DNA from 4 places in the Pseudoalteromonas sp. MM17-2 genome. Region 4 is predicted to be linked to each of the others. Evidence: predicted binding sites of a transcription regulator. Region 4 holds the regulator's gene; each other region holds the start of a gene.
What was found. The regulator sigma-54, encoded in region 4, starts transcription at its own class of promoters, with help from an activator protein. The targets are predictions, from matches to a motif close to GTTGGCACGNNNNTNGNNT.

Region 1 (7,559 bases), on a different contig from region 4:
TGTGGGAGTGAAAGTGCTGGGTGTAGTCGAGAGTGACAAACCGTTGCAAATTGAATACAACCCAGGTCACCCGATGGCGGATGAGAACGGTTATATCTATAAACCCAATGTTAATGTGGTTGAGGAAATGGCCAATATGATTTCGGCGTCACGCTCCTATCAAACGAATGTGCAAATAGCCGACTCTGCTAAGCAAATGCTAACGAGAACGTTGCAGCTTGGTAAGGGTTAAAGCGAGGATAGAGCATGAACAATAATGTGCAATCAGCAACGGGTCTAGGCTCCCTGTATTGGGATAACCAAAATAAGGCGCCGGAAGAAAAGAGCGATGAGCTCACCCAGGAAGATTTTTTCAGCCTGCTGACTCAGCAGTTGTCCTATCAGGATCCGAGCAAACCTGCGGATAATGACCAGATGATTGCGCAGATGACTAATTTCACCATGGCCGAGGGGATCTCAAAGCTCAATGAGAATTTTAACTCTTTGGCTGCGTCAATGACATCTAACTCGGCGCTGCAGGCGTCAACACTAGTCGGGAAAAAGGCGTTGTTGGAGTCTGAAACTATCGAGTTGTATAGCGGTGAAGTGAGTAAAGGGACTGTTCTTGCTAAAGAGCCTGTTGATAATTTAAGCCTCACTATCAAAGACGATAAAGGTCAGGTGGTTGAGGTGGTTGATTTAGGCTCGCAACCTGCTGGTGCAATTCGCTTTGAATGGGACGGTCTCGACAAAGACGGCAATCCGTTTCCTCCTGGTGAGTACGACATTGTGGCAGAGGGCAGCATCAATGGTGAATACAGCTCTTTACCTATGGCGACATTCAAAAATATTGAAAGCGTTAATATCAACGGCGCGAATGGGATCATCGTGAATACCAAAGAGGGCGCAGTGAAGCTCGCTGAGGTGGCTGAGATTTCAGTGTAAAGCATTTGCCTGCGGGCAGTTATTACGAAGAGGTGAAACATGAGTTTCAATATCGCTTTAACAGGGTTGGCGGCAGCCCAAAAAGACTTAGATGTGACCGCAAACAACATTGCGAACGTCAATACCACAGGTTTTAAAGAATCCCGCGCAGAGTTTGCTGATGTGTATGCGGCATCAGTATTCAGTGGCGGTAAAACGAAGAACGGTGATGGTGTGCAAACCACCATGGTCGCGCAGCAGTTTCACCAAGGTTCTTTAAAGTTCACGTCAAATGCACTGGATTTAGCGATTACCGGTGAAGGTTATTTTGCCATGGCCGATGATTTAGCTTCGCAAGATTTTACCTATACGCGTGCTGGGGCGTTCAAGCTTAATGATGATAACTTCGTGGTCGATGCTAAAGGTAACTTACTGCAAGGTTTCCCAACGGATCCGGTAACCGGTGATACCACTTCGGTGAGCTTGAGTACGGCCAATCCGATTCAAATACCTGATTCATCAGGCTCTCCAAATGCGACAGATAATGTCTACAGCTCATTTAACTTGGATGCAGGTGCCACCGTTCCAACGGTAACGCCATTTAACCCAAATGACTCAGCTACCTATAATTCGTCAACATCAACAACGGTCTATGACTCTCTGGGTGAGCCCCACGTACTGCAGTTTTTCTTTGTAAAAACAGCCTCTAACGAATGGGATGTGCGCGCCACCGTCGATGGCACTGAAGTTGATAACGCGGGTAACGCAGGTGCAGGCCCTATCACCCAGTTTACTTTTGATGCAGCGGGTTTACCATTGCAAACAGATGGTGCGCCCAATACCGGCGCGACGTTTAACCCAATGACGTTATCGGGCGCTAACCTGAGCGCCAGCGGTATTTTGACCAACGGTGCCCAGTTTAATGATATTAACTTAAACTGGCGTGATGAAGCTGCGACGGGTAACAAGCTCCCAACCCAATTCTCTAGCCGCTTCGAGGTGAAGGCGTTGGAACAAGATGGTTCGACCGTGGGCCGCTTATCTAATATTGAAATCGGTAGTGATGGTAAGTTAGTTGCTTCGTATAGTAATGGCGACTCTACCTTCTTAGGCCAGGTAGCGATGGTCCGTTTCCCTAACTCTCAGGGCTTGCAGCAGGTAGGTAATACCAGCTGGAAAGAAAGCTTAGACTCTGGTGAACCCATCGCAGGTGAGCCAGGGACCGGGACCTTGGGCACGATTAATTCTGAAGCGTTGGAGCAATCGAATACTAACCTTACTAATGAACTAGTTGATTTAATCAGTGCACAACGAAACTTCCAGGCTAACTCTCGGGCGTTAGAGGTGAACTCAACGCTGCAACAGAATATCCTGCAGATCCGATAAGAAAAATCCTACTAGGCCACCTTTTGGTGGCCTTTTTTCATCCCTCTAGTCTCTCCTTTTAAATAACTCCTTTTTCTTGGTATCAATCTTGCTTTAGTCAATATAACGACGATTTTAAGGAGCAAGCCAATGGACAAGATGCTGTACATTGCCACCTCAGGAGCTAAGCAAAGCCTACTGGGGATGGGGGTTAAAAGTAACAACCTTGCCAACGCTAACACCACAGGCTTTAAAGCCGATATCGCTCAGGCACGCTCGATGCAGGCCTTTGGTGAAGGGTTGCCGACACGCGTTTTTGCTCTGCAAGAACGCGCAGGGACCAACACCACAGCTGGCGGTATTTCTGAAACCGGTCGCGACTTGGACATTGCTATGAGTGAGCACGGTTGGCTGACGGTATTAGATGATGCCGGCAACGAGGCCTATACCAAAGCCGGTTCATTGAAAATGACCCAAGAGGGGATGCTACTCGATAGAGATGGCCGTCAAGTTGTTGGCGAAGGGGGGCCAGTAATCCTGCCTGTTCCGATTGAGAAAATAAGTTTCAGCAAAGACGGCACCATTCAAGTTCGCCCTCAAGGCGCCCCGGCCAACTTTCTTGAAGAAGTGGACAGATTGCAAATCGTTGAGGCCACAGGGCATCAGGTGGAAAAGGGCAACGACGGTCTGTTTCGGCCCGTAAATGGCCAACAACTTGATGTTTCTGAAAATGTCTCAATCATGTCAGGGGCTCTCGAGATGTCGAATGTCAATCCTGTGCATGAAATGGTCGATATGATCAGCCATCAACGTCAGTTTGAATTACAAGTCAAGCTAATGAAAACCGCCGAAGAGAATGACCAGCGTGCTGAGTCATTGCTACGGATTATGTAACATTAGCGAGGAGTCACTACTATGAACCCAGCATTGTGGATCAGTAAAACCGGGCTTGACGCCCAACAGACCGATATTTCGGTTATTTCCAATAACTTGGCTAATGCCAGCACGGTCGGTTACAAGAAAAGCCGCGCCGTGTTTGAAGATTTGTTGTATCAAAATATCAATCAACCTGGCGGGCGCTCTTCACAAGATACAGAGATGCCTTCGGGGTTGATGCTTGGCGCCGGTGCCAAGGTGGTTGCTAACCAGAAGAATTTCTCCCAGGGCAATATGCTAAGCACGGAGAACTCCCTCGACTGGATGGTTCAAGGACAAGGCTTTTTTGAGGTGTTGCTCCCTGATGGCAATATTGCTTACAGCCGTAATGGTCAATTCACGACCGACGAAGACGGTCGTATCGTCACCAGTGGTGCTGGTTTTCCGGTGCAACCAGAAATGAACGTGCCCGATGACGCGCAGTCTATTACTGTGTCGCAAGACGGAGAGGTTTCGGTGCGCGTAGCCGGGCAGGCGGACAATGTAGTGATTGGTCAGTTGGTGATCAGTGACTTTATTAATCCATCAGGGCTTGAACCTATGGGCCAAAACCTTTACACCGAAACCGCTGTCAGTGGCGCTCCGGTGCAAGGTAACCCGGGAGTAGACGGCTTGGGTATTATTGTTCAAGGAGCATTGGAAACCTCGAACGTCAATGTGACCGAAGAGCTGGTCAACTTAATTGAGACACAGCGTGTTTATGAGATGAACTCTAAAGTGATTTCATCTGTAGACCAGATGCTCAGCTATATTAATCAGCAGCTATAAGTGGGGGCATTATGATTAGGCCAATTGCACTATCAATTACTTTTGTACTTGCTACAGGGTGTGTTTCTACACAAAACTCCCATGTTGTCGAAAACGACCCTTACTATGCGCCGATGTATCCGCAGGAAGCAACACAAAACATGACCCAAAGTGGCGGCCTTTTCAATCCCGTATTGGCGAACGATTTGTATGCCGATAAGAAAGCGTTGCGTACTGGAGATATCATTACTGTGGTACTGCGTGAGTCAACGCAAGCATCAAAAACGGCAAAAACGGAAACTGACAGGGAAACCGAGCTGGGGTTAGAGCCGGTTATTGGTTTAGGCGGCAATCCGGTCAATATCGGTGGAGATAGCATTCAAATGGGTGTGAACTCAGATGCTTCGTTCACCGGCGACGCTAAATCTAATCAATCCAACAGTTTGTCAGGCAATATTTCCGTGAACGTGATGCGCGTGCTGCCCAATGGTAATTTGGTGATTCGTGGCGAAAAGTGGTTAACGCTTAATACTGGGCAGGAGTTTATTCGCTTAGAAGGCATTGTTCGCCCAGCTGACGTGAGCTCCGAAAACACCGTAGAAAGTAGCCGTATCGCTAATGCGCGTATTCAATATTCTGGCAAAGGCGAGCTGCAAGAAACGCAAAGTGCCGGTTGGCTATCACGGTTCTTTATGAGCACTTTGTTCCCATTCTAAGGAGTCCAGTCATGAAATGGTTAAACCTTATCGTGTTCTGCATGGCGTTGACTAGCTGGCAAAGTTTTGCCGAGCGTGTCAAAGATGTGGCCATGGTTGAGGGCGTACGTAGTAACCAATTAGTGGGTTATGGTCTGGTTGTGGGTCTGCCTGGCACGGGAGAGAAGAGCCGCTTTACCGAACAAAGCTTTAAAGCGATGTTGAATAACTTTGGCATTACTTTGCCGGCCAACCTTAAGCCAAAGATTAATAATGTTGCAGCGGTTGCCGTTCATGCGGATATGCCGGCGTTTATCAAACCCGGCCAGAGTATGGATGTCACTGTATCTTCAGTAGGTAGTGCCGAGAGCCTACGCGGTGGTACCTTATTGCAAACCTTCCTAAAAGGTGTCGATGGTAATATTTATGCTATTGCTCAAGGTAGCTTAGTGGTTAGTGGATTAGGCGCGCAAGGGCTTGATGGCTCACGTGTGGTGGTCAATACGCCAACTGTGGGGCGAATTCCTAATGGCGGCATTGTCGAGCGCGCGATCCCAAGTCCTTTTACCCAAGGGGATTACATTACCTTTAATCTTAATCGCCCTGACTTTACTACCGCGAAGCGCCTGTCCGATACCATTAATAATCTCGTCGGGCCGAATACCGCAATGGCAATGGACGCGGCGTCAGTGCGCGTAACTGCCCCACGTGATGTTTCGCAACGAGTCGCTTATTTATCGACGCTGGAAAACCTTGAATTCACTCCCGCCGATAATGCTGCGAAAATCATTGTCAACTCCCGTACTGGTACCATAGTGATTGGCAAAAATGTCAAGTTGCAGCCAGCGGCTATTACTCATGGCGGGCTCACGGTGACCATCGCCGAAAATGCAGAAGTGTCGCAGCCCAATGCATTGGCCGAGGGCGAGACGGTGGTGACCAATCAAAGTATTATCGATGTGCGTGAAGACGACTCGCGTGCCTTTGTTTTTGACCCCGGGGTGAGTTTAGATGATCTTGTGCGCGCGATTAATGAAGTGGGCGCCGCACCGGGAGATTTAATGGCCATTCTTGAGGCGTTGAAAGAGGCTGGTGCTATTAATGGTCAGTTGGTGGTCATTTAAATCTGATACTGCAACAGCAAACCCCAAGTGCCCAAAGCCTTGGGGTTTGCTGTTTTTATAGCCACCTAAGTTCTTGTTAATCAGAACTATAAAGTCAGTGGTACGTTTTTTGCTTTAGTTTTTGCATCTAGTCATTACTTTGTCAGTCTTATGGATGCTAACCAACTGCAAACGCAAAGCGTCTTCGATCTCAATAGCTTAGATAAGCTTCGTCAAGATGCGTTAAAACAGCCTGCCGGCAGCGACGGCGAGCGCGCGGCCTTAAAGCAAGCAGCGCAGCAGTTTGAGTCTATCTTTACGCAAATGCTGCTCAAAAGCATGCGCAAAGCCAATGAAGCCTTCGAAGATGAAGACAGTCCTTTTAATGCCAGCAGCGTTAAATACTTCCAAGACATGCATGATCAGCAGCTCTCCAGTGAGTTATCGGCGAATGGCTCATTGGGCTTGGCCGATTTGATTGTGCAACAGTTATCGCCACAAAAAGACAGCTATATGCCTGCGTCAGCTTTGCGTGATGCGCGGTTAAACAACGCGCAAGTGAAAACCCAAGAACAACACTCTGAGGCATCTCCTATCGCTCACAAAGCCGATTTCGCCAATGCCAAAGAGTTTGTCGAAGGGGTGTGGGACGTTGCCCGTGAAGCGGCCGGTAAAATCGGTGTGCACCCCGGTGTTATGGTTGCTCAAGCTGCATTGGAAACTGGTTGGGGCAAGCACATTATTAAAACTGCGAGCGGTGAAAGTTCAAACAATTTATTTAATATCAAAGCGCACCGTGACTGGCAGGGGGAAGCGACTGTAAAACCAACATTAGAGTATGAAGGAGGAGTTGCGGTTCAGCGCAAAGAACCGTTCCGAGTGTATGACTCTATTGAGCAAAGTTTCGATGATTTTGTCTCATTTTTGAAAACTAATCCCCGTTACCAGCAGGCTTTAGATGTGGCCGATAAGCCTCATCAGTTTATCGACGCTATACACCAAGCTGGCTACGCCACCGATCCACAGTATGCAGAGAAAATTAAACGTGTGTTAGGGCAAAGCGAATTACGCGCCCTAGCCGGTGATCTGCTAAGGCAAGGAGAGTAGATCATGTCATTTAACCTACTAAACATTGCCAGTTCAGGCATTCGTGCCAATACCGAGCTGCTTAATACTACCAGTAAAAATATTGCCAACATTAATACCGAAGGCTACGTGCGCGAGCGTACAGAGCATGGCACCACCTTCGACAATCAGGTTGGCCGTGGGCAAACCTATCGTCTGCTCAATGAGTTTGCACAACAGCAACTCAATAGAGACACCTCTAATCGCTCGTTCTTTGAGCGCTTTATGGAGGAAGCACAGCGTATTGATAGCCAGTTTTCCGAGGAGTCCAATAGCCTGTCTACGCAAATCAATGGCATGTTTAATAATCTGCAAGAGGCGCTGAATCAGCCCTCTAACAATGTTACCCGCTCGTTGTTCTTCACCAACGCGGAAAACTTTGTTAATCAGATGGATAGGTTGTCAGGAATTGTATCGCAACAAAAGAGTGTGGTGAATGATCAGCTTGGGATCCTTGCTGATGAAGCTAATGGCTTAATTGAGAAAATTAGTGAGCTGAACAACCAAATTACAGCTGTTCATGGCAAGAAAGATCAAGCTGATGCCAGCTCGGTCTATAACGAGCGCGACAAAGCGATTAAAGATCTTTCAGAGCTAATGAACCTAGAAACACTCGATGGACCTCATGGTGAAAAATTGGTGTTCATGTCTACAGGTGAAGCTTTGGTTATGGAAAATGGTAGCT
Region 2 (7,559 bases), on a different contig from region 4:
GCTATTACTCAGTTACATTGGCGCGCATACCCGCCTTGCACAGATCACCACAGCGGTTATAAAGCGCTGTGAGGTGACAACTGTAGGGTTGGGTATTGAAGCCGATGGCGAATACCTTGGCACCACGCCCGCCGTGATTAGCTGCCAAGCGGAAGCACTGCTTTTTGTGGTACCTCGGTAACAGGGGGCTTACGAAAGCGAGCCGTTATTTTGTGCACTGGCGTGAGCACAATGGCATTGCCAAGCAGTACACAGGCAAAGCCATACACGGTGTTCGCTTGCCATACAAAGCCTTCAAATAGGGTGCTCAGTACCACAGCTACGAGCGGGAATAAGACGATCACATAGCTGGCTTTCTCAGGGCCAATATTTTTTAATAGCACGAAGTAGCAGGCAAAGGCGATGACCGTACCAAAGGTACTTAAGTAAAGCAGCGATAGCCAGTAACTCATTGTGGTTGCTGCGAAATCGACACTGGCGCCAGTGAGTATCACATACAAGCTTAAACCTAGGGTGGCATACAACATGCCCCAGGCATTGCCTTGTAAAATTCCGACCTCGGCTTGTGAGTTACGCACACTGACCATATTCCCTAACGATGCCACTAAGGTGCCCGATAACGCCAGCAGCAGACCAATTAATACGCCATTGTTTAAATCCAACGACGAAATTGCCGGCCAAAACAGTACGGCAATCCCTACCACGCCCAGTAGGGCGCCAAAATAAATGCGTTTGGCGATGGGGCGAGAGAAAAATAGCTTGGTATTAATGATATTCATCAACAACAGCATACTGAACGCAATCGAGGCTAGTGCCGAGGTTAGATAGGCTTGCGCCCAGTAGAGAATAAGATAATTCGCGCCAAAATTGCACAATGCCAATAAGGCAAAAAAGACATGATCGCGGCGATTAAAACGCATAGGGAGGCGCTTGATGAGCACATACCCCCACATCAATAGCGCTGCTATGGCAAAGCGCAGCAACAGTGATACCTCCACGGGGACGCTACCTAGTTGAAACTCAATCGCCAGCCAAGTTGAGCCCCAAATGAGCACAGTGACCACATAAAGCAGGATGTTGTTCATGATGAATTCTCGTGATCGTAAAAGGTGGTATTTTAAAGTGATTCTGTATACTGTACATACACAGAAAAGTGATTTTGATACCTATACAGATTATGTCGCGGACGATTAACAAGCAGCGCGCTGTTTATCTTTATCAGCAAGTTGTCGACCTGATTAAAGATATGCAACAACACGGCACCTTAAATGCGGGGGAAAAACTTCCCTCGCTGCGGGCCATGGCGCAGAAACTCTCGGTTAGCATTCCTACGGTACAGCAAGCGTATCAGGAGTTAGAACGTCAAGGGGTGGTTAGCGCCCGGGAAAAGTCTGGATTTTACTTAAATGCGGCGGTGCTCCCGTGCAGCCAGCCTAAACGTTCGCGACTGGCGCGCTCGCCCGTGGCAGTTAACAAGCAGGCATTAATTGAACAGGTTTTCGATGGTTTACATCAGCCCGGTGTGATCCCGCTGGGGATCGCCAACCCGGTGGCGGTGAGTGCCACCGATAAAGTACTGAGCCGAACTATGCGCAAGGTAATGAACGCAGCTGGCGATCAAGCGATTAACTATGGCCCACTGGATGGCTTTGCGCCGCTAAAAAAAGAGATCATCGGTCGATATTTAGATTTTGCCATCGGTGTGAATAGTGACGAGCTCGTTATTACCAATGGCGCGCAAGAAGCATTAAACATTGCGCTGCAATGCGTTACGCAAATGGGTGATATTGTCGCTATCGAATCGCCCTGTTACTTCGGCATCATTGAGATGATTGAAAGTTTGGGACTGAAAGCCATAGAGATCCCAATGTGCCCGGAAGAAGGTGTCTGTGCAGATGATTTGGCGCGTGCCTTCGCAGAGCACGACATCAAAGCCTGTATTTTCTCTACTACGATTAGTAACCCCTTGGGCTCGCAAATGTCCGATGAGCGCCGCCAGCAACTGGTGCGCATGATTGAGGAGCGAGGGGCGGTGCTTATTGAGGATGATGTGTATGGTGAATTGGCGTATGAACATAGTCATGCTAAACCGGCGCAATACTTTTCTCGCAAAGGGCAAGTGATCACCTGCTCGTCGCTGTCTAAAACAGCGGCGCCGAGTTATCGCGTAGGGTGGATGATTGCCGGTAAGTATGCAGCGCAAGCGCGGCGCTTAAAGCGGGCGATTAGCTGTTCATCATCGTTGATGAATCAGTGGACCCTGTATGAGTTTATGAGTAGTGGCGATTACGACAAAAACTTACGTACACTACGCCAGCGCCTAGCCTTGAACAAGGAGCGCATGCGGGCGCTGGTGTTACAGCATTTTCCGGAAAAAACGCGGATGACTAATCCCAAGGGCGGCTGTGTCTTGTGGCTGCAGTTACCAAGCCAATACGATGTGATTGAGCTTTTTCATTTGGCGTTGGACGCGGGGATCAGCATCACACCGGGCTCAATATTTAGCGCTACCGATAAATACCGTCAATGTGTGCGCCTGAGTTATGGTATTCCTTGGAGCGATAAAGTGGAAGTGGCAGTAGCGCGGTTGGGAGCGCTCTGCCAGCAAGTGCGAAAGGGATGATTATTCCGACTATTTAGTAATTAGAAGCTGGAAGTCACTTAGTTCTGGGACCATGCTCACCAGTTGGGCCTCTTGCTCTGCCAACTCTGAAAATGAATGGCACAGGGCATCTGCGCGCTGCTCGATATTGGCAGCTTGAAGCTCAACACGCTGTTCAATTTGCTCACCCATGCGTTCCATGCGCTGCTCGAACTCGTCCATGTCGCCACCTGAGCTGACCATTTGCGAACCCAAGGCCATCAGCACGCTGCCTATTGATTGCACCATGGCCTGTTCAACGGCTTGTTCAAAGTTTTCATCGAATTGTTGCTCAATATCTTCACCTAGCTCATCAAAGCTTTGTTTGCCCATCACAAACTCGCCATTTTGATAAAAGCTATGCTCGATATTATTGCCAATATTATCCACGACCTGCTGCAACGCGTCATTATGCTCAATGCCAAACGCTGCACTCACTTCTTCAATGGCCACGCCGGCTATTTTCACGCCATCAAGGGCAATCTGAGCAACTTCAGGGACGTAACTACGTAGTTGCTGAGAGTAATTATCCAGTGCTTGCTGCTGAGCTGCAGTCAGAGGCATAACTTCACCATCAACGAGCAGCTGCTGACCATCGTATACCATGTGTTGATTATCGACATTGGTGATTTGTATGCGTTCAGGGTTGATACGAATATCACTTTTAAACTCAATATCGCACTGTTGTGAACCAAATGAGAGGTTATCTGGCTTTTGCTCGTGTGCCAGTGCGCTTGTGGTTACCGTCATGGATGCAAAAAGAAGGGCTGCTGTCGTTTTCATTGTCTTTATTCCCGTTGATTGTTGTTACGAGAGATACATTACAAATTCGGTGCCAAAATTATTACTCTATAATAAACAATAGGTTATGCATTAATGGCGAGCAGGTTTTTGCTAGAGATTTAAAAAAAAGCTAACTTTTAGCCGTTTTTAACAAGATGTTAGTGAAAGTCGCACATTGATGATCATCATCAATAAAAGATATTTGTTGAAACGATAAAAAAATCTCACTTTCCAGTTTTGCCATTTGCAGCTATTTATTCACTTTAAGGGCGTAGGCTCTTGGTCGTGGTGAAGCTAAGCTTGAGCCGCGCACAATGATTGTAATTAACTGGAGTGTATTGTGGGTAAAACATATTCCTATGATGCGTTAGATGACGAATTTGTTGAAGATGAATACGAAGCGATGGGGCGTAACCAACATGACCGTCGTAAGCGCAAGGTCAAAAAGAAGCTCGATGATTATCTAGAGCAGCGTAAGCTGCGGAAAAATCTCGGCTATGATGATTTTGACGATTACCTCAACGAGTAAAGTTAGGAAGGGGCGAAAGCCCCTTTTTTGTTTTTCAGCGCAGCAGAAAATAAGCAGCCATCCCTACTAAGGTGGTGAGATAGATACTTTTACTGCGATAAGCAACAATAATGGCCAGTACGGCGGCCAGTAAATAAGGATTGCGATAACTAATATGCCACTGCCCCTCAGGAAGGAGGACAATGGGCACCCAAATAGCGGTCAGTACCGCCGGCGCACTGAAGCTTAAAAAGCGCTGTAATTTGGGCCCGACCTGAAAGGGTAAGGCGCGATGTAAAAACAGGTAACGGCTGGCAAAGGTGATACATGCCATAAGCACTATGGTCGTCAGTATCATTGGCTACCCTTACTGACCACGTAGCCCACCGTCATACCACTTAGAGCGCTAAGTACCAACCAGAGTTCCAGCCCCCAAGCTTTGAAAGTGGCGGCGCAAATCCCGGTGATCACCACGCAGGCTAAGGTTGCTTTGTTTTTTATGGTGGGCACAACCAAAGCAATAAAAGTAGTGGCGATGGCAAAGTCTAAGCCTAAATTGGTTAAATCGGGTAATAGCTGGCCTGCCAAGATGCCCAATAGAGTCCATATATTCCAGGCCACATAAAAGCTAAAGCCAGCGCTGAGCGCATAAATAAGGCGTGTTTTCGTTTGATATGCCTTGCGGTGGTGGGAAAAGGCGAATAGCTCGTCGGTTAACACGAAGCTGACGGGCAAGCGCCAGCGCAGCGGTTGGCTAATCACCTTTTGGCGTACTGCCAGACCATAGAGAAAGTGGCGAGAGCTAATAATGAAGGTCGTAAACAGAAGTGTCAGCAGTGGCGTATGATCAGCGATAAGCTCGATGGCCACCAGTTGCGCCGAGCCGGCAAAGACCAACAACGACATCAATTGCGTTTCCCAGGCGCTGAAGCCGTTTTGCATCGCCAACGAGCCACACAATAGCCCCCAAGGTAAAACCGCTAAGTTTAACGGCAACATATCGAGCTGACCTTTGATAAAGGCCAGTCGATGTAAGCGGATTCGGTTTTTAGCGTTTTTAACAGCAGACATAAGCAAAGTTTTTTACGATCAAGCACGCAGCATGACACAGAGTTTGGCATAATCGCAATATTGCCAAGTTAAGGAGTCAAAAATGAAAGTTTGGGATGGGTTTATACGCTTTTTTCATTGGAGTTTAGTGCTGTGTATTGCTGGCCTCTATTTCTCTGCGGAGGAGGGGGCGATGGAGTTACACTTTGTGCTCGCCTACATTACCTTAGCATTGCTTGCAACTCGCTTGTTATGGGGGCTTTTTGGTAGCGAAAGTGCCCGTTTGCGCAAGTTATTACACTCACCCAAAGCCGTGTTTAGGGCGCTAAGACAAAGCGAACAAGTGGCCGGGCATAATGCGGCGGGCAGCTATATGGTGTTGCTATTTTTTGCATTGTTATTGGTGCAACTGCTCAGCGGATTGATGACCACAGACGACATTCTTACCGATGGTCCTTTAGTCCAATATGTATCTTACGATTGGGTTGAGTGGGCCTCGTCCGTGCACCATCAAAACTTTGACTTTATCCTAGCCGCCATTGTTTTGCATATTGCTGCTATTGTGATTTATGCATTGAAAGGTAAAAGACTGGTGCCAGCGATGATCACCGGTCGCAATAATGCAATGCAAGAAACAGCGGTAGTCAAGCCTGCTTGGCCTGCGTTCGTGGTTTTTGCAGCTATACTGGCTGCGTTGTTATGTACTTGGGGTTACGAGCCGCTCGTAAGTCTTATTTAAAACATACTTTGTTACATATTCATGAGGTCCATTGAAAGTCCATTGAGCGGGCATAGCCCGCTTTCCAACTTACTTATAATAATTTTACATTAATTTAATCTTGCCCCTCTTTTTGTTTTCATTATAGTTGCAATTGAACAACAACAATAATGATGTCTTTCAGAGGAAAATTATGGCTTCAAATAAACTCAAATTGAGTGCATTAGCACTGGGCGTGTCGTCTGCCTTGCTTAGCACTCAAGTCGCAGCTTCAGAGCTAGAACCACAGAATAAAATTTTTACACCGCAGCATCAAAGCAAAATTGAGCGCCAACTTGGCGACATTAAAAAACAGAACAAACGTGCTGTATCTTGGCTTATTGAGCTTAACAGTGAGCCGATGTTTTCAGTAAGCAAAGATCAGCAAGCCACGCAAAGTGCGCATATCTCGCAAGCGCAAGAGCGCGTATTAAGTAATATTCAAAGCGCCGATTTAAACCTCAATGTGATCACACGCACCACTAAGCTGGTTAATGCGCTTGTTGTTAACGGCGATGAGTCTGAAGTGAGAAAAGTGCTGGCGCACGAGGATGTGAAAGAAATCTACCCGGTTTACGACTATGAGCTTAATGTTGCTGATAGTGCTGATTACATCAAAGCAACGCCCTTAGTTGAGAGCCAAATCGCGACTGGTGAAGGAGTTCGAGTGGCAGTGCTTGATACCGGCATTGATTATACCCACGCAGTATTTGGTGGTGAGGGTACGCAAGCGGCTTATGACGCAGCCACTGCTGATCCAACGACGGTAACTTGGCCGCAAGGTATTGTTAAAGGTGGTTATGACTACTTTAATGATGATGCCGATCCGATTGACTTCGGCACGAGCCACGGTACACATGTTTCACACTCGGTAACGGGGATTGCACCTAATGTAGAATTGTTTGTGTATTCCGTGTGTGGCGGTGGTTGTCCAGGGCTTGCACAATTACTGGCGCTAGAATCAGCGATGGACCCCAATGGCGACATGGATATTGAAGACCGCGTCGATGTAGTTAACATGTCTTTAGGTGGCGACTACGGTGACCTTGCGGAAGATGCGGTAGGCTTATTTATTAATCGCGCCGCCAAGTTAGGTACAAGTGTGGTTATCTCTGCCGGCAACGATGGTGCATATCCATTTATCGTTGGTGGCCCAAGCACCACTGAAAATGCACTTTCTGTGGGAGCCATGACTCACCCAACGGATGAGACTCGTGTGGCTGAAGGCACAGTGGCAGGCGAAGAAGCTGTTATTCAGGGCGCCAATTTTGGCCCAGGTGCGTTCAGCTTTAGCAGCGATGACATTGAGCTGGTTTATCCAGATGCCAACCAAACCGCTTGTGAGCCTTTTGCTGAAGGTGTTGATTTTACAGGCAAGGCTGTAGTGGTGGACCGTGGTGGCTGTAACTTCACTGATAAAGTACTGGCTGCCCAAACTAATGGTGCTGCTTTTGTTATTATCGCCAATAACGTTGATGATGGCACGCCTGCGCCTATGGGCGGATTTGACGAAGCAGTGAGTATTCCATCAGTGGGGGTTACTTTTGCCACTGGGGCGCAATTGAAAGGCGGCGCTAGCTTCAATATTTCCTCTGAGTTAGTGGCAACACCTGGTGCAATGGCCGATTTCACCTCTCGTGGACCTTCGGTCAGCGGCCTATTAAAACCTGAGATCACTGCCCCCGGTGTTAATATCATGACCGCCGAGCCTGGCACAGGCACAGGGCTTTCAGGAGCAACAGGCACGTCATTCTCAGGCCCAATTACTGCTGGTGCTATCAGTATGCTTAAAGAGGCTTTACCAGAGCGCAACGCGATGG
Region 3 (7,559 bases), on a different contig from region 4:
GCAAAACCACTGGCTAGATTGAGCACATTGTCCCATAAAGCTTCTAGTGCATATCTTTGCTGACTCTGAATATACAAGGTGCCGTATTGTTGCCAACCATTGCTTATTTGTGCAACGCCGGCGTCGACCTCAAAAGCAAACATCTGTGCAAACCAACTAGGTACTGAGGCATGTTCGTGCTGTGTAAGCGAACGCTCAACCACAACTTCACCCTGTGTATCGACTAATTTAATCTGCTGATAGTGGCCGGTATCAAAGGCTGCTGAGACGAAAAGCTCAACGGTCACTGGGTCTTTATTCATCTGACTGAGTGCAAGCGCTAAGGTTGTGGCATTATCGGCGTTTTTCAAATAAAGCTCTTCGGTGAAGCTAGATTTAACATTGTATCCGCTAATGAGTACACTGCTGATCAACCCACTCAAAGCAATAACCACAATCACCAGCCACAGTTGTACCACCAGAGATATACGGTGCGCCCCATTGGACGCCGTAGATGCTTGCTTTATCACCACCTAACTCCTTGCTGTTCCATTTTCTTTAAAACCGAATGCCAGCGAGATAATCTCGCCCGAGGGTCGGCCACACTGTGGGTTGACGTTGCAGTCCACAGACCTTCACTGTTAAAGCTGAAAACCGGATATAAATCAGTGCGCTTCTCTGCTGGCAAAATAGCACTTGTCAGCGAGTCGAGAATGATGGGTTGGCTACTGGGTGTCGGGTAATAACCCAACACCATATGCGCTTGAAACTCTTGGCTGCGAGGGCCACCTATTTGCGCTTTAACATAGATAAGCCTTAGCTTATTATCAGCGATGCCTAGCATCCTCAATGACGCGTATTTCGCTATGGCGTAGTCTTCACAATCGCCCAGTCCCTGCCCTAAGGTTTCTAATGGCGTTGCCCAATAATCTTGTTGTTTGTAGAGAAGTTGGTCGGTGCGGTAGCGCACTTGCGTGGCAAAAAACTGATTGACCTGTTGCACTTTGCGGGTTTCGGGCTGCGCACTCAAGCTAGCTAGTAATTGCTGCCAGCGCTGCGCCACCAGTAAACGTTGAGTACCGTATTGATTGCGCATAAGCGTTTGAAACAAGTCGCTGTCCATAGTTGCGCCAGCGTGAATGGCACTCATGAGCAAGGTCATGGCGAACACTAAACCTAGCCCCAGCCACCGTATTTTATTTATAATTTTCGCACTGCTCACTACGTCCTAAAAGCCTACATAGTTTCTGCGCACCGCTTAGGACGCAATGGGTTTGATTTATTAAAGCATAGCAGTGATTTTCAGTTCTGCAGCACCCGATGTTAGCCGTAAATGCAGTATAAAGAGGCGCTTAGAATAAGTTTGATATTAGGAATTAAAGCAAAAATGCAGGTGTATAAAGGCAAGGAAAGATAAAACCCAAGCGCACAGGCGTACACTTGGGGCAGTGTTGTATATCAGCAAGCACCTCAGTAGTAAGTGACCTTTTTTACCTTGCGAGGTTTACTCTGAGTAATGTAAAGATCGTGTACTAGCTTCATATCCAGTTCTAATTCAGTCGCATAACTGTCGCCAACAACATAACTGCGTTTAACTCGAGCCCCTCGGATCACCCCTTGAACCCGTGCTTGCAGTACATCATCTCCAGCAATGGCATTGGCAACGGTGGTTTGCCCTTGCATTTGCTGACCATAAACCTGCTCCGCCAACTCCCGGTAAGCTTCTATCTTCGAAGCTTTCATCGCCATCAGCGATTTTTGCTGGGCGCTTTCACCGGGCTGCGGTGCAATAGGCGCGTAGCCAATCGCACGTAAAATCGGATAATTGTCAGGCTGCTCTATGGCGTATTCAACGTGCTTATCAAACACGCTGCTGCAACCGAGCATGCTCCATGTGCTGATCAGCAGTATCATCATTCGTAGCATGTTTTGCTCCACACTGATTGTCTCTAAACCTATGCTCAGTAGTATGCACGATAAATGCCACTATTACAGGGGAGTTGGTATGTTCTTTGCTATCTTTGTTGCAAGAACATTTTTAGGTGGGATAACTATGCGATATTTGGCATGTGTGTGCGCACTGATGATTGCACTAATAAGCCCGAGTGTCAGCGCCCAATGGTTGCAAACCACAGGGGTTGCGACTTTAGAGGATGGAGATACTGAAACAGCACGCGCCAACGCGGTCAGTGACGCTATAAAACAGGCGTTATTATATTCAGGGCTGGAGCTATCCAGTGTGCAGACCTTGACTAACGGCGTGCTCACTCAAGATCACCTTTCTTTGCAAGCACATGGTCAAGTACAACAAATGCAGCTGCTCGAAGAGCAACAAAGTGATGGCATGATCAGTGTCACCATGCAAATTGAAGTGTTAGATAACCCACAGCAATGCCCTGAACAAGACTTTGTTAGCCACTTTGCTCTCACACGCACGGCATTGGATAATCCACAGCAAGCTCGTTATGGTCAAATATTTGACGTGGCCCCAGCTTTTACTAAGCAGCTCTACGCAATTATGAGCCAAACGCAGCTAGCAATGCTGCCTATTCCTTATTTTAAAGAAGCGGTGGATGTTAGCCCCTTCTTTACACAGCAATTTCAGTATGATGAAAATGTACTGGAATATATTCGTGACAAAAGTAACAGTCAGTACGTGTTACTTTCGCAAATCACCGATATTTCCACCGGCAAGCAATTAAATAATGATTATGCATTTTGGCAGGACGAAAGCTATAACCGCTATTTTAATGTAGAGTTTGCGTTATTCGATGCCTTGAGCTTTGAAAAAATATGGCAAAAAGCCTATCAAACTCAAGGGCCTTGGCAATTTGAAAAAACCGCTCGTATCGATGTAAACAGTGGCACTTTTTGGCAAAGCCAATACGGACGAGCCATTACTGCGCTCAGTGAGAAAGTGATGTTTGACCTTAACAATGAGCTGCGCTGCCTACCGACCCGTGGATTAATTCAGCATATTGATGGTGACCAAGTAGTTGTCAACTTAGGTAAAGCCAACGGCTTAGTGATGGGTCAGCAACTCACTTTGGCGCATAGCAGCAACCTCACCACCTATGCAGGCAAACGTTTGCCACGCCAGGTAACTACCTTACATCGTGTAGAAGTGAATCAGCTTTACCAACACAGTGCCATTGCCACTAATATTGGTAAACGGCCACTGGCGAATATTCAACTGAATGATTTAGTGTTGCTGAGCCAATAGCTTTGGTTCAGCACTTCCTGCGTACCATTTAAACTCAAGATACGTTCATCGTTCGATTTTAACAATCAAAGTCATCAATTCTTACTGATATACAAATCAACTCGCTTTTGTCACACTGTACTCAACACATCGAAAGGAGATTATCAGTATGACAACATTAAACAACAGCGAAGGCCAACGAATTCCTCAGGTGACATTTGCAGTGCGTAAAGGCGAGCAATGGCAACAACTTACCTCAGACGATATCTTTTCAGGTAAGACGGTCGTGGTTTTCTCGTTGCCCGGTGCGTTTACACCAACCTGCTCGTCAACACACTTGCCCCGCTACAACGAGCTTGCAGGTGTACTAAAACAAAATGGCGTAGATGACATTGTCTGCGTCTCGGTAAACGATACATTTGTTATGAATGCGTGGGCTGAGCACCAAGAAGCCGACAATATTACCTTACTCCCTGACGGTAACGGCGAGTTCACTGACGGCATGGGCATGCTGGTCGACAAGAACGACCTAGGTTTTGGTAAACGTAGCTGGCGCTACTCCATGCTCGTAAAAGACGGCGTGGTCGAGAAGATGTTTATCGAGCCGCAAAAACCAGGCGACCCTTTTGAGGTGTCGGATGCAGATACTATGCTTGATTATATTAACCCCAAACAAAGTAAGCCACAGCCGGTAAGCATTATTACTAAGCCGGGGTGCCCGTTTTGTACCAAAGCGAAAGCAATGCTTACGCAGCACGGTCTTGCTTTTGAGGAAATTGTGTTGGGTAGTCAAGCGTCGCTTACCAGCTTAAAAGCAATATCCGGTAGAGATACGGTACCGCAAGTATTTATTGGTGGGCAACATATAGGTGGCTCTGATGAGCTTTCCCTTTACTTCACCAACAACTAATTCATTTTAAGGGCCTGCGGGCCCTTTTTTATAAGGACACTGCTATGAATAAAGTGAGCACCGATGTTTTAGTCATTGGCGCAGGCTCAGCCGGCCTAAGTGCTTATCGCAGCGCGAAAGAACATACCAATAAGGTACTCTTGATCGAGGCAGGCCATTACGGAACAACTTGTGCGCGAGTTGGCTGCATGCCCAGCAAACTCTTGATCGCCGCTGCAGAAGCAGCCCACAGTGTGCACACAGCGAACCGTTTCGGTATTAATACCCAAGCCCCTATTATTGATGGTCAGGCAGTGATGCATCGCGTGCGCAACGAACGTGATCGCTTTGTTGGCTTTGTAATTGATGCAGTCGAAGATATCGACCCGCAAGACCGTCTGATTGGCCACGCACAATTTATTAATGATCATCAAGTTCAAGTCGCTGATCATACGTTAATTGAAGCCAAGCGTGTCGTTATCGCCACCGGCTCCCGACCTAGTTACCCAGAAGCGTTTAACAACTTTGGCGAGCGCTTAATTGTCAACGATGAGGTTTTTGACTGGCAAGACTTACCCGAGTCTGTGGCTGTTTTTGGCCCTGGCGTTATTGGTTTAGAGCTCGGCCAAGCATTGCATCGTTTAGGGGTACGCGTAAAGTTATTCGGCGTTGGCGGAGCAATTGGCCCGCTAAGCGATCCAGTCTTAAAAGATTATGCCGCCACCACCTTCGCTGAAGAGTTTTTCGTAGACGCCGATGCTCAAGTGACAAATATGCGACAAGTCGGCGATAAAGCTCTATTCACTTATACCGACGATCATGGACAACAACACAACGAACAGTTCGACTACGTGCTTGCCGCCACGGGCCGCAAACCCAACGTCGATAAGCTAGCATTGACAAATACATCACTAGAGCTTGATGAGCGAGGAGTCCCCATTGCCGATGAATACACTATGCAATGCGGGGACAGCAACATATTTATTGCCGGAGATGCCAGTAATATGGTGCCGCTGCTACATGAAGCTACGGATCAAGGCACTATCGCAGGGCACAATGCAGGACGCTACCCTGATGTGCGTAATGGCTTACGTCGAGCGCCAATTGCGGCTGTATTTAGCGACCCACAAATTGCGATGGTTGGCGAGTCATATCAGCAAGTAAGTAAACGCTTTGGTGATTGTGGCTGCTATGAAATCGGCGAAGTAAGCTTTGAAAACCAAGGACGCAGCCGCGTTATGTTAAAAAATAAAGGGATGTTAAGAGTTTACGCAGAGCAAGGCAGCGGCCTATTTTTGGGCGCCGAAATGATAGGCCCTGCAGCCGAGCATATCGCTCACTTGCTTGCCTGGGCGGTGCAAAACAAAATGACTGTACCACAAATGTTAGAGATGCCGTTTTACCACCCGGTCATAGAGGAAGGCGTGCGCACGGCCCTACGAAACGTTAACGCCAAGCTAAAGTTTGGTCCTGATATTATTAGACACTGCATAGAGTGCGGCCCTGGCGCCTAGTAATACCTGTTTCGGCCTCTGAGTCCACGACCCAGAGGCGTGGGTACCTAAGCACGCACCGCAAGACCGTTATCGTGTTTATCTGCTAAGTACTGTCTTTAACACGAATAAAGGTGCTTTTATGGGGATAGGTCGATGTGGATAAACTGGCAGCCCCTGCAGGAATCGAACCTGCAACTACCCCTTAGGAGGGGGTTGTTATATCCATTTAACTAAGAGGCCACTGGCCTCTATTATCAAATAACTTCACCTTAAATAGCAATAGCTTAAAGCACAAACGCTGAGCTATTAACCATGCGGCAATAGGTTGTCTAAGACGAAGTAAGGAATAAACTGGCGGGCGCTGGCTTTAATGACTTGATCCTGACTACTGATCACTCGAGCATTAATCACCACACCATTGGGGCGGTACACCAGTGTACCGGTGAGAACATGGTCTACACCCACCGACTCAGCCAACTCGCTGGCATGACGAGAAAGGGCAAAGTCACCGGATGGTTGAACAGAAATAGCGCGTTTAAGCTTGTGCTCGACCGTTGCAAAACCAAATTGTTGCAGGTCTGTCATCAGCCCTTCGGCTAACTGGTTACCAAGGGCGCCAGCGTTATCAAGGCGATGATCAAAGTCAACGAAACTGGTCACTGCAATATGGCTGACATGTTGTGTTGCCATGGTATCACTGAGTTTCAATGCCAATTGTTGAGTGTAATCCCCTAGGTGTTTGTGGTGAGCATTGTTAAACCCTCTATCAACACTGATATACAGAGGGTTTATCTCGACCTTGCTTGGCTCACTTTGAGCCCATGCAGCCATGGCCATGGTTGTTACCATGGCGCCAATAAGAAAACGCTTTATCATTGTTTTTACCCACTTAAGCCATATAGTCGGTTATCGGCGCTAGGGCTAAAAACTTTATAACTAATTCGCTTGGCTGAGCTCCACACCATTATAACTGGCGTTACTCAGTAACGCGTTTACTACATCGTTGGGGATCAAACCTTGAGAGCTGGCAATGACCATTTTCGAATTGACGCTAACAATCCGCGCATTCACTAAGACTCCGCCTTGGTGTTTCACCAGCGTGCCCGCTAACACTAAGCGCATTGGGTGATCTTGCTGCAACTCTAAAAAGTCACGGCTATAAGCGAAGTCACCTTCAGGGGTTACACGAATGTAATCAGTGGTCTTGTAATCCACTACAGGCACCCCAAATTCATGCAACTCATGCATAAAGCTCTCTGCCAATTGGTTGCCCAATAATGTGCCCTGCTGGTAGTCGGTATCTAAGTAGACGAAGCTTGATACTGCCATAACCTGATTTTGTGCGCTGGCGTCAATGTTACTCATCATATCTTGCATCAATCCGCGCACATAATGGTTGATGTTTTTCACAGAATGTTTCGCGTAACTTTGGCGGCTGGAATGCACTTTAAGAGGATTGTTAAGGCCTTGATACTGGGCTGTATTACCAGCCACGGCTTGCTCTGGCGCGCCAATCACTTTAACCTGTTGATGGGCACTTTCATATTCATCAATGGCTTGGCGCTTCACTTCATCTTCATGCGCAGTCCATTGATTCATACTGGCACAACCAGCTACAGCTAAGGTCAGCGATAAAAGCCCTGAAATTGCGGGAGTGTTCATAGTCTTTCCTCGTTAATAAGCGCGGCGCTCAATATGGCCATTTTGCATATGTACTTTATCGGCACTAGTTAACACATTATTAGGTAAATAGTCCGTCGCCGCCGCGACCACCTCATTATTACTGATGTTAATCATCCGCACATTGACCACATAAGCATCTTGCTGTGGGGTCATAGTCCCGGTAACAAAAAAGTCGATACCGTGACGGGCTGCTAACTGCCCTACCTCGCGGCTCAACATAACATCTCCGCCGTCACGCAAAGCAATGCTATTACGGGTTCGGTATTCAACCACGGAGAAACCCATTTGATTGTAGAGGGTGATAAAACTC
Region 4 (7,559 bases):
CGGTAAACAGCGCACCACTTTGAAACAGCATGCTCATTTTTGTTCGCGCTTGATAAAGCGCCGAACGTGACATGCTTGGAATGCTATTGCCTTGAAATAAAATATCGCCCGAATCGGGCTTTAATTGCCCACCAATCAGCCTGAGCAAAGTGGTTTTACCTATACCACTTGGGCCCATAACAGCAGTGATCTTCCCTTTCGGAATGGTAAAGTCCATATTTTGATAGATAACACGCTCTCCGCGCGAGAAGGTAACATCCTTGATTTCTACTATTGGTTGCGACAAGTCGCTCTCCCGCTCATTTCTATCATTAGACCTCGTATTTTAAAGTTTTTTTACGCTGAGGGAAAAAAGATTCTGTAAATTTTTGTAAGCCCGTTCAAATTCCTGCTCAGTGGAACACCTAAACACACGGTTTTCTTACACAAACACAGCCCAGTTTGTTACTATCTGCGCCAAGGTTTCACTTACATCAATGGCTCATTAATCATGCTCACCTCTTTCGCCATTCTAGTCGCTGGTTTTGTCGCCCTAGTATGGAGTGCGGATCGTTTTGTTTATGGCGCAGCTGCGCTGGCACGCAACTTAGGGGTGCCAGCCCTAATCATCGGTTTGACTGTGGTCGCAATGGGGTCGTCGGCACCAGAGATGATGGTATCAGCTTCTGCTGCACTGGCAGATAAAACCGATACCGCTGTCGGCAACGCTGTTGGTTCAAACATTACCAATATTCTCTTGGTGTTAGGTATTACTGCTTTGCTACGCCCACTTTCAGTGTCCTCCATTACACTAAAGCGCGAAATGCCCATTGTGCTCGTGGTGTCACTGATTGCATGGTATATGTTTACCGATAATTATTTCTCTCAGCTCGAGGGGTGGTTATTGGCGTGCGGTTTTGTCACCTTTATCGTTTTTTTGATTGTTATTTCACGCAATCAAAAAAGTAATGATGACGATCCCTTAGTGAGTGAAGTCTGTGATGAAATACCCAGTGGGGTGAGCAACAAGTCCGCACTGATTTGGTTGATTATCGGGATGGCGATGCTGCCCATCAGTTCGCATTTTATTGTCGACTCAGCAGTGGACATAGCCCAGTATTTTGGCCTTTCTGATTTAGTCATTGGGCTTACCATCATTGCCATTGGCACTAGTTTACCGGAACTTGCTGCTTGTGTGGCTGGGGTGCTGAAAAATGAAGACGACTTAGCACTGGGCAACATTGTCGGCTCGAATCTATTTAATATTCTCGCTGTCCTATCCATCGCCGGTATTTTAAACCCATCGGTTATCGACCCCTCCGCCGCTAACCGTGATGCATTAATTATGATTGCGGCAACGGTGGTGCTTATTGCCATGAGTTTGAACTTTCGTGGCGCGCGGCGTATCAACAGAATCGAGGGCGGCTTTTTACTAGTCGCATTTTTTGCCTACCAAGGATATATTTTTAGTCAGTTAGCCTAGAGTAATAGTATGAGCCAAAGCTTTATTGCCACCGCACAACGGGTTTTAGAAATAGAACAAACCGCTTTGCAGGAGTTACATCAGTATTTAGACGCACAATTTATTCAAGCGTGCGAGATGATCATGGCTTGTAGCGGCCGAGTCATCGTTATTGGCATGGGTAAATCAGGACATGTTGGTAATAAAATTGCCGCGACCCTTGCAAGTACCGGCACTCCAGCGTTTTTCGTGCACCCAGGTGAGGCCAGCCATGGTGATTTAGGCATGATCACTGAAAATGACATCGTTATGCTCATTTCTAACTCTGGCGAAACGCACGAAATTGTGAGCATTATTCCGGTAATTAAACGTATTGGCGCGCCCATGATTGCCATGACCGGCAATCCTCAATCAAGTATGGCCACCTTAGCTGATGCCCATATATGTATTAAAGTATCGCAAGAAGCCTGCCCGCTGGGTTTAGCCCCCACCGCAAGCACGACAGCAACCTTGGCAATGGGCGATGCACTCGCTGTTGCTTTATTAGAAGCCAAAGGCTTTACCGCCGATGACTTTGCCCTCTCCCACCCCGGCGGTAGCTTAGGTAAACGTTTATTACTGACCTTGAATGATGTTATGCATAGCGGCGATGACGTGCCACGCAGTCACCAATCACAAAGTATTAAAGAAGCCTTGTTAGAAATCTCAAGCAAAGGCTTAGGCATGACCGCTGTTGTCGATGATAATGAGCGACTGGTAGGGCTATTTACCGATGGCGATTTACGCCGTGTATTGGAGCAGCGAGTGGATATTCACAACACCGCGCTGATTGAGGTAATGACTCCAAACTGCACCACAGCCGATGCTCATATGCTGGCGGCGGAAGCACTGAAAATTATGGAGCAAAAGCGCATCAATGGACTCATTGTGACCGATCACGAGCAACGTCCCATTGGCGCGCTGAATACGCAAGACTTATTGCGCGCGGGGGTGATTTAGTGTTGTTTTCAGAGTTATACCAAGCCATAGACGAAGACGCATGGCAACGTGCACAGCGCACTCGATTGTTAATTTGCGATATTGATGGCGTGTTTTCAGATGGCCGTATCTATTTAGGCAATCAAGGCGAGGAATTAAAGGCCTTTAATACCAAAGACGGGTTCGGCATTAAAGCGTTGCTCAATGCGGGTGTTGAAGTTGCTGTTATCACCGGGCGACAATCACAGATAGTACAAACGCGAATGCAAAGTTTGGGTGTCCCCCACATTTATCAAGGTAAAGAGAATAAGCTCGAAGCCTATGCACAGTTAAAACGCACATTAAACCTAAGCGATGAGCAAATAGCCTACATTGGTGATGATGGCCCTGATTTACCGGTGATGGAGCAAGCCGGGTTCGCCGTAGCGGTTAATGACGCTCACCCACTGGTTAAGCGAATAGCCCATTACAGTACCTTGCTACCGGGCGGTTTTGGTGCTGTGCGTGAGCTCACAGATTTGCTGATGCTGGCCCAAGGACATAGCCTGGGAACACAGGGAAGTAGCACATGAACGCAGCGAGAGCGCTCATATCACTGCTATTTATCGTCGCGATGGCGTGGCTTTGGTACCCTTATTTTATGAAGTCGACAGATGATGGTGTCGCTCAGCAAGACCATATTGCCACACCCGACTATATCGCAACTGGGCTAAGTCAGACTAGTTATAACGATCAGGGTGAGTTAAGCCACACCGTTTATGCTGAGGAAATGGAGCTGTATCAAGAGCTCGGGTTTACGCATTTCACCAAGCCAGTATTTACCTTATATGGTGAAACAGAAAATTGGCAGGTAAACGCCGATGAAGCGACTTTATACAACAACAACATTTTGATCTTGGAAAATAACGTCACCGCCACCAACTTAAAAGAAGGGGCGATGATTGAGAAGGTCAGCGCTGAGGCCATCCAAGTTGATATAGATAGCCAGCGCATGGAGTCCGAGCAGGCTGTAGTATTAAGTGGCCCGAATATGAAGATCACCGGGCAAGGCTTGAAAGCAGACCTCAATACAGAGATAGTTGAATTAACAGAACATACGCGAACAATATATTATGACCAATAAAATCAGTGCATTAATTACATCCATCGCAATTGGCTTATGCTCTGCCAGCGCTACTGCTGAGCAAATCACCGCCAAGGAAGTGTTAATTGATGCCGACAAACAACAAGCACTGATCAAAGAAAATATCACTATTTTTGATAAGAACGTGCATATTGTTCACGGCAAACGGGAAATAAAAGCTGACCGCCTTGAGGCTCACCGTCGTCCAGAATTGGGTGATAACAAGCAATTGCTCGTAGCCACCGGCTCACCAGCTGTGTACACCGAAGTGATGGAAGATGGCACTGAGATTTCTGCACAGGCGCTGGAAATTCGTTATGACGTCGCCTCTGAGACCCTTAAAATTCAAGGTGATGCTAAGATTGCCATGGCCGACCAGCATATCGTTGCCGAAACCATAAGCTATGATATTGCCAAACAGCTGATCACCGCCGAAAAGGATGAAAACTCCAGCACACGAGTGCGCACAACATTAACACCACAAAGTGACGATACGCCGGAGAAAGAGCAATAATGGCGACTCTTAAAGCACAAAAATTAGCGAAAAGCTATAAAGGCCGGGAGGTCGTCAAAAGTGTGGGCTTAGAAGTGCAAGCAGGTAGTATCGTCGGCTTGCTCGGCCCTAATGGAGCCGGTAAGACAACTACTTTTTACATGATAGTTGGCTTGGTACCCAGTGATAAAGGCACCATCAGTATTGATGATGAGGATATCACCTTAATGCCGATGCACTCTCGTGCGCGCTTAGGTATTGGTTATTTACCGCAGGAATCATCTATTTTTCGAAAGCTGACAGTTTTTCAAAATTTGATGGCCATCCTAGAAACCCGCAAGGGCTTAAGCAAAGCAGAGCGTGAAAGCGAGCTTGAGGGCCTGCTTGATGAGTTTAATATACAGCACATTCGAGACTCACAAGGAATGGCGTTATCTGGTGGCGAACGTCGCCGGGTAGAAATAGCGCGAGCATTGGCGGCAAACCCCAAGTTTATCTTGTTGGATGAACCTTTTGCTGGTGTCGACCCTATTTCAGTGTTAGATATAAAGAAAATCATAGAGCATCTGCGCAATCGTGGCATTGGTGTATTAATCACCGACCACAACGTGCGAGAGACCCTAGACGTATGTGAAACCGCATACATTGTTTCCCATGGCGAGCTCATTGCTTCTGGCACTCCAGAGCAAGTTCTTGCCGATCAAACGGTTCGCGACGTCTATTTGGGTGAGCAGTTTAGATTATAACGATTAAAGGATTGTTAGAGATACATGAGGCAATCATTACAGCTGCGCCTAGGCCAGCAATTAACAATGACCCCACAATTGCAGCAAGCGATTCGCCTGTTGCAGCTCAGTACTTTGGATCTCCAACAAGAAATTCAAGAGGCGTTGGACGCCAACCCTTTACTTGAAGTTGAAGAAGACAATTACGCCGACAATAACGACAACCAAGAGCAAAAAGAGTCGACGTCCGACAACCAAAATAACGACACCGCCGAGACGGCCAGCGCCAGTAAGGATGAAGTTGAAAGTGCTGATGCCATGAACAACGAGTCCATCAGTGAAGACTTGCCCATGGATGTGTCTTGGGATGAGTATATTAGTGCGGCTCCCGTTGCCTCCTCTGGGCCTATGCCAGAAGATGAGTCTATCTACCAAGGCGAAACCACCGAGTCGTTACACGATTATTTAATGTGGCAGCTGCAATTAACACCTTTTAGTGCCACCGACGAGGCCATCGCCACAGCCATCATTGAAGCCATCAATGACAACGGCATTTTAACGGTCAGTTGTGAAGAACTGCTGGAAAGCTTGAATCATGATGAACAAGACGATGGTATCGAGCTCGATGAAATTGAAGCCGTTCTTAAGCGTATCCAACTCTTTGATCCTGTAGGAATTGGTGCGCGTTCTTTACAAGAGTGCTTGTTGATCCAGCTCAAGCAATTTGACCCACAAACCCCTTGGCTTGAAGAGACCAAAGAGGTAGTTTTTAACTATATTGATTTGCTTGGTAGTCGTGACTATCGCACCTTGATGAAAAAGACTAAGCTTAAAGAAGCGCAGTTAAAAGAGGTGATGACACTGATACACAGTTTAAATCCGACTCCTGCAGCCACGATTGTGCGAGAGCAGTCAGAGTATGTGATTCCAGATGTATCAGTGAAGAAAGTTAAAGGCCGCTGGGTGGTTGAATTAAACCCAGATAGTATGCCTAAGATCCGCGTTAACGATCACTATGCATCAATGTCGCGAAGCTGTAAGTCGCAAAGTGATAGTCAATTTATTCGCTCGCATTTACAAGAAGCGAAATGGTTTATAAAGAGCTTGGAACAACGCAATGATACGCTACTTAAAGTAACTAATTGCATTGTTCAACAACAACAGGCATTCTTTGAACATGGTGAAGAGGCAATGAAGCCAATGGTGCTTAATGACGTTGCCGAAATGGTGGAAATGCATGAGTCAACGATTTCCCGTGTGACCACCCAAAAGTATATGCATACACCACGGGGTATTTTTGAGCTGAAGTACTTTTTCTCCAGCCATGTTACAACCGAAAACGGAGGTGAATGCTCGTCCACAGCGATTCGAGCATTGATCAAAAAGCTAGTAGCTGCGGAGAATCCTGCTAAGCCGTTGAGTGATAGCAAGATTGCCGACGTACTAGCCGAGCAAGGAATTAAAGTGGCTCGGCGCACGATAGCTAAATATCGTGAATCGCTAGCCATTCCACCGTCAAATCAGCGTAAAAGTTTGATATAGACGTTAGACAAGAAGGAAAATGCTTATGCAACTAAATCTTACCGGTCGTCACGTAGAAATCACTGATTCTCTTCGCAACTATGTGAATAGCAAATTTGCAAAATTAGAGCGTCACTTTGACCATATAAATAATGTGCATGTCATTCTTGATATTGAAAAACTAACACAAAAAGCAGAAGCTACTCTTCACGTTAACGGTGGTGAACTGTTCGCAACCGCAGAGCACCAGGATATGTATGCGGCGATCGACGGCTTAATTGATAAGCTCGATCGTCAAGTGATTAAACATAAAGAGAAATTATCTCGTCACTAACATGAACCTAGATTCACTCTTTAGCAAGGACTGCAGCAAAGCTGCGGTCCTTTTTAATAGCAAAAAAAGAATGCTGGAATACCTCTCTCAGGTGGCACATCAGCACAGTCCTCACCTCAGCGAGCAATCGGTACTTGATGCTTTGCTGACCCGCGAAAAGCTGGGCAGTACCGGTATAGGTAAAGGCGTTGCTATTCCGCATGGCCGTCTCGATAGTATCGACAGTACCATTGCCATTGTTGTAACTAATCGCGAAGCCATTAACTTTGATGCCATTGATAACCGTCCGGTGGATATCTTTGTCGCACTTTTAGTGCCGGCCAATGAGACTGAACAACACCTGAAGACCTTAGCGACAATTGCTGATAAACTAAAAGACAAACAACTGTGTAAACAACTGCGTTCAGCCAGCAGCGATCAAGAGCTTTATCAATTGATCGCCGACTAATGCGCGCCGTATTGATTCATGGTGTCGTTTAAATGTGCGTCTTGGGGTAAAACAAGGAGTTGTCGGATGGAACTTATCATTGTCAGTGGTCGCTCGGGTTCTGGAAAATCAGTCGCGTTACGGGTGCTCGAAGACCTTGGGTACTATTGCGTAGATAACATCCCGGTTATTTTACTCCCCTCTTTGGCGCGCAGTGTTTCGGCAAATTATGACAAAATTGCCGTCAGTATCGACGTGCGCAATTTGCCCAAAGAGCAGCATGAATTTAACGACATTCTCGCTTATCTGCCTGAGTTTGCTAAGCCTTCGCTGTTTTACCTTGATAGTGACGAACAAACGTTGATTAAGCGTTTCTCTGAAACTCGTCGGCTACACCCCTTATCAATGCAAAATATGACGTTGGATGTCGCTATTCGTGAAGAGAAGCAGCTTCTTGATGTACTCATCTCCCACGCCGACTTTATTATTGATACAACTGAGCTCAGCGTTCACCAGT

Region 1: the regulator sigma-54 is predicted to act here: its motif matches at 5,867-5,885, upstream of flgJ (flagellar assembly peptidoglycan hydrolase FlgJ).
Region 2: the regulator sigma-54 is predicted to act here: its motif matches at 3,463-3,481, upstream of MHM93_RS07035 (YggN family protein).
Region 3: the regulator sigma-54 is predicted to act here: its motif matches at 1,979-1,997, upstream of MHM93_RS11955 (flagellar assembly protein T N-terminal domain-containing protein).

The regions. Positions count from the first base shown of each region.
Region 1 covers NZ_JAKRFV010000013.1:63,763-71,321, reverse strand. Annotated here, with positions in the region: gene flgC (flagellar basal body rod protein FlgC) at 1-232, shown strand, start outside; gene MHM93_RS11875 (flagellar hook assembly protein FlgD) at 247-924, shown strand; gene flgE (flagellar hook protein FlgE) at 964-2,289, shown strand; gene MHM93_RS11865 (flagellar basal body rod protein FlgF) at 2,419-3,162, shown strand; gene flgG (flagellar basal-body rod protein FlgG) at 3,184-3,972, shown strand; gene flgH (flagellar basal body L-ring protein FlgH) at 3,987-4,667, shown strand; gene MHM93_RS11850 (flagellar basal body P-ring protein FlgI) at 4,679-5,770, shown strand; gene flgJ (flagellar assembly peptidoglycan hydrolase FlgJ) at 5,921-6,856, shown strand; gene flgK (flagellar hook-associated protein FlgK) at 6,860-7,559, shown strand, end outside.
Region 2 covers NZ_JAKRFV010000006.1:67,683-75,241, reverse strand. Annotated here, with positions in the region: gene MHM93_RS07050 (diacylglycerol kinase family protein) at 1-181, shown strand, start outside; gene MHM93_RS07045 (DMT family transporter) at 138-1,085, opposite strand; gene MHM93_RS07040 (PLP-dependent aminotransferase family protein) at 1,178-2,623, shown strand; gene MHM93_RS07035 (YggN family protein) at 2,633-3,424, opposite strand; gene MHM93_RS07030 (hypothetical protein) at 3,765-3,953, shown strand; gene MHM93_RS07025 (AzlD domain-containing protein) at 3,988-4,287, opposite strand; gene MHM93_RS07020 (AzlC family ABC transporter permease) at 4,287-4,973, opposite strand; gene MHM93_RS07015 (cytochrome b/b6 domain-containing protein) at 5,086-5,721, shown strand; gene MHM93_RS07010 (S8 family serine peptidase) at 5,894-7,559, shown strand, end outside.
Region 3 covers NZ_JAKRFV010000013.1:89,417-96,975, forward strand. Annotated here, with positions in the region: gene MHM93_RS11940 (LapD/MoxY N-terminal periplasmic domain-containing protein) at 1-509, opposite strand, end outside; gene MHM93_RS11945 (transglutaminase-like cysteine peptidase) at 506-1,141, opposite strand; gene MHM93_RS11950 (LPP20 family lipoprotein) at 1,450-1,905, opposite strand; gene MHM93_RS11955 (flagellar assembly protein T N-terminal domain-containing protein) at 2,033-3,202, shown strand; gene MHM93_RS11960 (glutathione peroxidase) at 3,351-4,091, shown strand; gene MHM93_RS11965 (dihydrolipoyl dehydrogenase) at 4,136-5,584, shown strand; tRNA gene MHM93_RS11970 (tRNA-Arg) at 5,732-5,806, opposite strand; gene MHM93_RS11975 (FlgO family outer membrane protein) at 5,873-6,442, opposite strand; gene MHM93_RS11980 (FlgO family outer membrane protein) at 6,503-7,228, opposite strand; gene MHM93_RS11985 (FlgO family outer membrane protein) at 7,241-7,559, opposite strand, start outside.
Region 4 covers NZ_JAKRFV010000003.1:2,590-10,148, reverse strand. Annotated here, with positions in the region: gene MHM93_RS03240 (ATP-binding cassette domain-containing protein) at 1-286, opposite strand, end outside; gene MHM93_RS03235 (calcium/sodium antiporter) at 491-1,462, shown strand; gene MHM93_RS03230 (KpsF/GutQ family sugar-phosphate isomerase) at 1,472-2,440, shown strand; gene kdsC (3-deoxy-manno-octulosonate-8-phosphatase KdsC) at 2,440-2,991, shown strand; gene lptC (LPS export ABC transporter periplasmic protein LptC) at 2,988-3,542, shown strand; gene lptA (lipopolysaccharide transport periplasmic protein LptA) at 3,532-4,056, shown strand; gene lptB (LPS export ABC transporter ATP-binding protein) at 4,056-4,781, shown strand; gene MHM93_RS03205 (RNA polymerase factor sigma-54) at 4,806-6,302, shown strand; gene hpf (ribosome hibernation promoting factor) at 6,328-6,615, shown strand; gene ptsN (PTS IIA-like nitrogen regulatory protein PtsN) at 6,617-7,063, shown strand; gene rapZ (RNase adapter RapZ) at 7,130-7,559, shown strand, end outside.